Regions from separate parts of the Solibacillus sp. FSL H8-0538 genome, predicted to be linked through region 2. Evidence: a T-box and tRNA genes for the amino acid it is inferred to sense, from the RefSeq annotation. Region 2 holds a T-box; the other regions hold tRNA genes.
What was found. The T-box of region 2 lies ahead of ileS (isoleucine--tRNA ligase). A T-box ahead of a tRNA ligase gene usually reads a tRNA of that ligase, here a tRNA-Ile.
Positions count from the first base shown of each region.

Region 1: it has a tRNA-Ile gene. The T-box ahead of ileS (isoleucine--tRNA ligase) is inferred to sense a tRNA for this amino acid. The anticodon was not compared.
Region 3: it has a tRNA-Ile gene. The T-box ahead of ileS (isoleucine--tRNA ligase) is inferred to sense a tRNA for this amino acid. The anticodon was not compared.

Region 1 is NZ_JBBOPI010000001.1:2,835,747-2,837,977, forward strand. Features, by position in the region: gene tnpA (IS200/IS605 family transposase) at 361-864, opposite strand; tRNA gene MHH87_RS13490 (tRNA-Glu) at 1,037-1,108, opposite strand; tRNA gene MHH87_RS13495 (tRNA-Ser) at 1,123-1,213, opposite strand; tRNA gene MHH87_RS13500 (tRNA-Asn) at 1,225-1,299, opposite strand; tRNA gene MHH87_RS13505 (tRNA-Ile) at 1,309-1,385, opposite strand; tRNA gene MHH87_RS13510 (tRNA-Gly) at 1,395-1,468, opposite strand; tRNA gene MHH87_RS13515 (tRNA-Phe) at 1,475-1,550, opposite strand; tRNA gene MHH87_RS13520 (tRNA-Asp) at 1,563-1,638, opposite strand; tRNA gene MHH87_RS13525 (tRNA-Met) at 1,643-1,717, opposite strand; tRNA gene MHH87_RS13530 (tRNA-Ser) at 1,784-1,876, opposite strand; tRNA gene MHH87_RS13535 (tRNA-Ile) at 1,892-1,968, opposite strand; tRNA gene MHH87_RS13540 (tRNA-Met) at 1,976-2,049, opposite strand; tRNA gene MHH87_RS13545 (tRNA-Ala) at 2,073-2,148, opposite strand; tRNA gene MHH87_RS13550 (tRNA-Pro) at 2,156-2,231, opposite strand, start outside.
Region 2 is NZ_JBBOPI010000001.1:958,115-960,345, forward strand. Features, by position in the region: gene MHH87_RS04375 (YlmH family RNA-binding protein) at 1-145, shown strand, start outside; gene MHH87_RS04380 (DivIVA domain-containing protein) at 242-784, shown strand; T-box leader at 854-1,120, shown strand; gene ileS (isoleucine--tRNA ligase) at 1,266-2,231, shown strand, end outside.
Region 3 is NZ_JBBOPI010000001.1:2,831,998-2,834,228, reverse strand. Features, by position in the region: rRNA gene rrf (5S ribosomal RNA) at 198-313, shown strand; tRNA gene MHH87_RS13470 (tRNA-Val) at 324-399, shown strand; tRNA gene MHH87_RS13465 (tRNA-Thr) at 408-483, shown strand; tRNA gene MHH87_RS13460 (tRNA-Lys) at 490-565, shown strand; tRNA gene MHH87_RS13455 (tRNA-Leu) at 584-668, shown strand; tRNA gene MHH87_RS13450 (tRNA-Gly) at 712-786, shown strand; tRNA gene MHH87_RS13445 (tRNA-Leu) at 793-881, shown strand; tRNA gene MHH87_RS13440 (tRNA-Arg) at 906-982, shown strand; tRNA gene MHH87_RS13435 (tRNA-Pro) at 989-1,065, shown strand; tRNA gene MHH87_RS13430 (tRNA-Ala) at 1,073-1,148, shown strand; tRNA gene MHH87_RS13425 (tRNA-Met) at 1,172-1,245, shown strand; tRNA gene MHH87_RS13420 (tRNA-Ile) at 1,253-1,326, shown strand; tRNA gene MHH87_RS13415 (tRNA-Ser) at 1,345-1,437, shown strand; tRNA gene MHH87_RS13410 (tRNA-Met) at 1,504-1,578, shown strand; tRNA gene MHH87_RS13405 (tRNA-Asp) at 1,583-1,658, shown strand; tRNA gene MHH87_RS13400 (tRNA-Phe) at 1,671-1,746, shown strand; tRNA gene MHH87_RS13395 (tRNA-Gly) at 1,750-1,823, shown strand; tRNA gene MHH87_RS13390 (tRNA-Ile) at 1,830-1,906, shown strand; tRNA gene MHH87_RS13385 (tRNA-Asn) at 1,916-1,991, shown strand; tRNA gene MHH87_RS13380 (tRNA-Ser) at 2,003-2,093, shown strand; tRNA gene MHH87_RS13375 (tRNA-Glu) at 2,103-2,174, shown strand.

The DNA of each region.
Region 1 (2,231 bases), 1.9 Mb from region 2:
CGAGATGTTGTTGTAGCTTCAGATGATACGAGATTGACGAAATAGAATATAGATGTCTTTCATGGTGCACCACTCTACTCTCAATGAACAATAAGTAAAGAAAGGAATCTTGTCCACTTAATCAGTAAAAAAATCCTCAAAATAATACTTGCTTCATTATTCTTAGTTATCCAATAATCAAAACCACCAGTATAACTGCTGGTTTGCTCTACGCGTGAAACGCTGGGGTACTGGCTCATGTCTAAAGACATTCTGAAAGGTCCCCCAACTGCACTCCGTTTCCTCACAGACCGCTAAAGCGGCTTATTTTAGTAGATAAGAAAGGATAACTTTCATATCTACATAAGTAAGGACAGCATCTCACCCTATATTGGGTGAGATGTGTCTTTCTAATCTTTTCTTTCTTTTGATTTCTTCTCCTGTGAATGGGTCAATGAATTCTTTCATTGTCATTTGATCTTCCAGGATATCTTCTTGTAATTGGTTTTTAATGTACTCTTGAATTACTTTTCGATTTCGTCCTACTGTGTCGACATAATATCCTCGACACCAAAATTTACGATTTCCATATCGATCGTTCAAATTCGCATGTCGATCGAAAATCATGAGACTACTTTTCCCTTTTAAATACCCACCAAATGCCGATACGCTTAACTTCAGTGGGATACTGACTAACAGATGAATATGATCTGGACATGCCGTTGCTTCAATAATTTCTACACCTTTTCTTTCACATAGTTGGCGTAGTATACGACCTATGTCCGCTTTTATTTGACCATAAATAATTTGTCTTCTGTACTTTGATGCGAAGACGATGTGATACTTACAATTCCATGTTGTATGTGCTAAACTTTTATTATCCATTTTGGGTACTCCTTTCGTACGAAGTCAGTTGACTAGACCTGACTTTATTGTACGACTGGAGTTTTTTTTTTGTCCATAGCTAAAAGCTTTTTGGAACCCCCGGCATAGCAGGGGGGTTTCAAAACATACAAAAAAAAGATTGAGATGATTTAATCATCTCAATCTTTTAGTATGACCCGTACGGGATTCGAACCCGTGTTACCGCCGTGAAAGGGCGGTGTCTTAACCGCTTGACCAACGGGCCTAAAAACATACTTATGGCGGAGAAGGAGGGATTCGAACCCTCGCACCGCGTTAGCGATCTACACCCTTAGCAGGGGCGCCTCTTGAGCCACTTGAGTACTTCCCCAAAATAAAAAATGGCTCCGAAGGTAGGACTCGAACCTACGACCGTCCGGTTAACAGCCGGATGCTCTACCACTGAGCTACTTCGGAACAATGACATGGTGGGCCTAAATGGACTCGAACCATCGACCTCACGCTTATCAGGCGTGCGCTCTAACCAGCTGAGCTATAGGCCCATTCAAAAATGGAGCGGGTGAAGAGAATCGAACTCTCATCATCAGCTTGGAAGGCTGAGGTTTTACCACTAAACTACACCCGCAAAAAATGGTGGGTCAGGACGGAATCGAACCGCCGACACTTAGAGCTTCAATCTAATGCTCTACCAACTGAGCTACTGACCCATAATTTAAAAATGGCGGTCCCGACCGGGATCGAACCGGCGATCTCCTGCGTGACAGGCAGGCATGTTAACCGCTACACCACGGGACCATTTTGGTTGCGGGGGCCGGATTTGAACCGACGACCTTCGGGTTATGAGCCCGACGAGCTACCACTGCTCCACCCCGCGACAATAATAATTAATTTAATAAAATGTAGATTGAGTTTTAAAGGCACCATTTAATTTGATTAAAAATGGAGGAGGTAGAGGGATTCGAACCCCCGCGCGGTTTAACCCGCCTGTTAGTTTTCAAGACTAATCCCTTCAGCCGGACTTGGGTATACCTCCATGGCTGTATTTAAATGGTGGACCTTACAGGACTCGAACCTGTGACCGGACGGTTATGAGCCGTCTGCTCTAACCAACTGAGCTAAAGGTCCTTTAAGATGGCGGCAGAGGGAGTCGAACCCACGACCTTTCGGGTATGAACCGAGTGCTCTAGCCAACTGAGCTACACCGCCAGGATCTTTATAATGGTTAAAAATGGTGGAGCCTAGCGGGATCGAACCGCTGACCTCCTGCGTGCAAGGCAGGCGCTCTCCCAGCTGAGCTAAGGCCCCAAAATAATGGTCGGAATGACAGGATTCGAACCTACGACCCCTTGGTCCCAAACCAAGTGCTCTACCAAGCTGAGCTACATTCC
Region 2 (2,231 bases):
GCGCGAAACAACATCATTTGAGCTACAAGAAGGAGATATATTATCTGCGCGCGGCTATGGTCGACTAAAGGTCATTATGACTGAAGGAAGAACAAAGAAAGATAAAATTCGTCTCCAAGTAGGTCGATTAGAGCAAAAAGCGTAAATAACAAGGAAATTTTACGGAAAATTGATGTTAATGTGAAACTAAACCTATATAATGAGTTTTATAGTATAAACGTGTAAAGGAGAGTCGAATGACATGCCACTATCACCTCTTGATATACATAACAAAGAGTTTACGCGTGGATTCCGCGGCTATGCCGAAGATGAGGTAAATGAATTTTTAGACCAAATCATTAAAGATTATGAAATCATTTTGCGTGAAAAGAAAGAACTTGACGAAAAAATTAAGACGATGACCGAGCAAATGAATCATTATAATTCACTAGAGGATACATTACAGCGCTCCATTATTGTCGCACAAGAGGCAGCGGATGAAGTACGACGCAATTCTCAAAAAGAAGCGAAATTAATTGTAAAAGAATCAGAGAAGAACGCAGACCGTATTATTAATGAAGCGTTAACGAAGGCGCGTAAAGTAACAATAGAAATTGATGAGTTAAAAAAACAATCAAAAGTTTTCCGTAATCGCTTCAAGATGCTTGTAGAAGCACAGCTGGATTTATTAAATACAGATGATTGGGATCATTTACTGGAATATGATGTGCATTTGACTGAAATTCAAGCACATGCGCGGTCTGAAGAGGAAAACGATTCTTCAAGTGAGAGTACTACTTATTAGTGGATAGTGCTTGACATAAACAAGGTCATTTTCATATACTGATACACAAGTATGAAGTTTTTATATGCAAATGAAGCAAAGACGGAGACAGTATGATTTGAATGCGGTTTAGCGATTCGAGGACGGTGAAAGCTCGAACGAAGCAATTAAAACAGAAAATCACTCCTGAGCTAAACGACTGAACTACACTGGATTCAATTGGCGTAAAAACGTCAAGATGATTTAGTAAGTAAGTCGTTTCGTCACACGCTACGTTACAGCGTCTAAGAGGCAAAGAAGCACACGCTTTTTGCAAATTAGGGTGGTACCACGAGACATACGCTTCTCGTCCCTTTACCAGGGACGGGAAGCTTTTTTTTATGTAATTATGTAAGGACTTCATCTCTTCCTTTTTTGGGGGAGATATGTCTTTCTAATTTGGTTAAACGGGTAATAGTGCAGCGGTTTGCATATAGATTTCAAAAAATAGGAGGCTTTCCAAATGGTAGAGTATAAAGAAACGTTATTAATGCCTAAAACGGATTTCCCGATGCGCGGTGGTTTACCGACAATGGAACCGAAAATGCAAGAGAAATGGAACGAAATGGACATCAATAAATTAGTAAATGAGCGTACAAAAGATCGCCCATCATTTATTTTACATGATGGCCCTCCTTACGCGAATGGTGATATTCATATCGGGCACGCATTAAACAAAGTAATCAAGGATATGATCAACCGTCAAAAATCTATGACTGGTTTTCATGTACCGTATATTCCAGGCTGGGATACACATGGTTTACCAATCGAGCAAGCATTAACAAACAAAGGTGTTAAGCGTAAAGAAATGTCTGTTGCTGAGTTCCGTGAGCTTTGTGAAAAGTATGCGTACGAGCAAATTGCTAATCAAAGTTCTCAGTTCCAACGTCTAGGAGTTCGTGGTGACTGGGAAAACCCATACATCACATTAAAACCGGAATTTGAAGCACGTCAAATCGAAGTATTCGGTAAAATGGCGGAAAAAGGGTACATTTACAAAGGCTTAAAACCTGTTTATTGGTCTCCTTCTTCTGAATCGGCTTTAGCGGAAGCAGAAATAGAGTACAAAGATGTTAAGTCTGCATCAATTTATGTAAGTTTTGCGATTAAAGATGCTAAAGGTGTCGTACCAGCGGATGCAAAATTCATCATCTGGACAACAACGCCTTGGACTTTACCCGCGAACTTAGGGATCTCATTAAATCCTGAATTTATTTACGCGGTTACTCAAGTTGGCGAGAAAAAATTCATCGTGGCAAAAGAATTACTTGAAACAGTAGCGAAAGCGCTTGAGTGGGATAGCTATGAAGTTATCCAAGAAGTGAAAGGGCAAGAAATGGACCGCATCGTAGCAGCGCACCCATTCTATGACCGTGATTCACTTGTTATGGTTGGTGACCACGTAACGGCTGAAGCGGGTACCGGATGT
Region 3 (2,231 bases), 1.9 Mb from region 2:
AATTTAGCTAGAAAAATACACCGAATTACTTTTTTATAAAAAAGTGTTGCATAAGATTGAAATCCGTTATATACTAAATCTTGTCTTAAGGGACAGCAACAAACGAACTTCTGCTAACACAGAAGTCATATAAACAAACTTCGTAAAAGTTTACGATATCCATGTTGTAACGACAAAATTAGCACTTCATGTGCAAGTCTAGTGATGATGGCAAAGAGGTCACACCCGTTCCCATACCGAACACGGAAGTTAAGCTCTTTAGCGCCGATGGTAGTTGGGGGCTTCCCCCTGCAAGAGTAGGACGTCGCTAGGCATTATACCCAGGAGGATTAGCTCAGCTGGGAGAGCACCTGCCTTACAAGCAGGGGGTCGGCGGTTCGAGCCCGTCATCCTCCACCATTCTAAATGCCGGTGTAGCTCAGTTGGTAGAGCAACTGACTTGTAATCAGTAGGTCGAGGGTTCGACTCCTTTCGCCGGCACCATTTAGAGAGCCATTAGCTCAGTTGGTAGAGCATCTGACTTTTAATCAGAGGGTCGAAGGTTCGAGTCCTTCATGGCTCACCATTTTCATATTTGTCTGCTGCGGGTGTGGCGGAACTGGCAGACGCACTAGACTTAGGATCTAGCGCCGCAAGGCGTGGGGGTTCGACTCCCTTCACCCGCACCATTTAATTTCATATACTGTCAGAGTAATAAATTCTTATGCACATGCGGAAGTAGTTCAGTGGTAGAACACCACCTTGCCAAGGTGGGGGTCGCGAGTTCGAACCTCGTCTTCCGCTCCAACATGTGCCGGGGTGGCGGAACTGGCAGACGCACAGGACTTAAAATCCTGCGGTGAGTGATCACCGTGCCGGTTCGATTCCGGCCCTCGGCACCATTTATTTTTTAATAACAAATAATAGCGCCCGTAGCTCAATTGGATAGAGCGTCTGACTACGGATCAGAAGGTTGTGGGTTCGACTCCTGCCGGGCGCGCCATATAGACGGAATGTAGCTCAGCTTGGTAGAGCACTTGGTTTGGGACCAAGGGGTCGTAGGTTCGAATCCTGTCATTCCGACCATTATTTTGGGGCCTTAGCTCAGCTGGGAGAGCGCCTGCCTTGCACGCAGGAGGTCAGCGGTTCGATCCCGCTAGGCTCCACCATTTTTAACCATTATAAAGATCCTGGCGGTGTAGCTCAGTTGGCTAGAGCACTCGGTTCATACCCGAAAGGTCGTGGGTTCGACTCCCTCTGCCGCCATCTTAAAGGACCTTTAGCTCAGTTGGTTAGAGCAGACGGCTCATAACCGTCCGGTCACAGGTTCGAGTCCTGTAAGGTCCATCATTTATATATAACTTTGGAGGTATACCCAAGTCTGGCTGAAGGGATTAGTCTTGAAAACTAACAGGCGGGTTAAACCGCGCGGGGGTTCGAATCCCTCTACCTCCTCCATCTTTAATTATATTAAATGATTTCTTTAAAACTCAAACTATATAATGTTAAGTTAATATTTATTGTCGCGGGGTGGAGCAGTGGTAGCTCGTCGGGCTCATAACCCGAAGGTCGTCGGTTCAAATCCGGCCCCCGCAACCAAAATGGTCCCGTGGTGTAGCGGTTAACATGCCTGCCTGTCACGCAGGAGATCGCCGGTTCGATCCCGGTCGGGACCGCCATTTATAAATTGTGGGTCAGTAGCTCAGTTGGTAGAGCATTAGATTGAAGCTCTAAGTGTCGGCGGTTCGATTCCGTCCTGACCCACCATTTGCGGGTGTAGTTTAGTGGTAAAACCTCAGCCTTCCAAGCTGATGATGAGAGTTCGATTCTCTTCACCCGCTCCACTTTAAGGGCCTATAGCTCAGTTGGTTAGAGCGCACGCCTGATAAGCGTGAGGTCGATGGTTCGAGTCCATTTAGGCCCACCATTTCATTATTCCGAAGTAGCTCAGTTGGTAGAGCATCCGGCTGTTAACCGGCAGGTCGCAGGTTCGAGTCCTGCCTTCGGAGCCAATTTATTCTATGGGGAAGTACCCAAGTGGCTCAAGGGGCGCCCCTGCTAAGGGTGTAGATCGCGTAAGCGGTGCGAGGGTTCGAATCCCTCCTTCTCCGCCATAGAATTTTGGCCCGTTGGTCAAGCGGTTAAGACACCGCCCTTTCACGGCGGTAACACGGGTTCGAATCCCGTACGGGTCATATTAAAAGATTGAGATGATTAAATCATCTCAATCTTTTTTTTTTGCTTGACTTTGA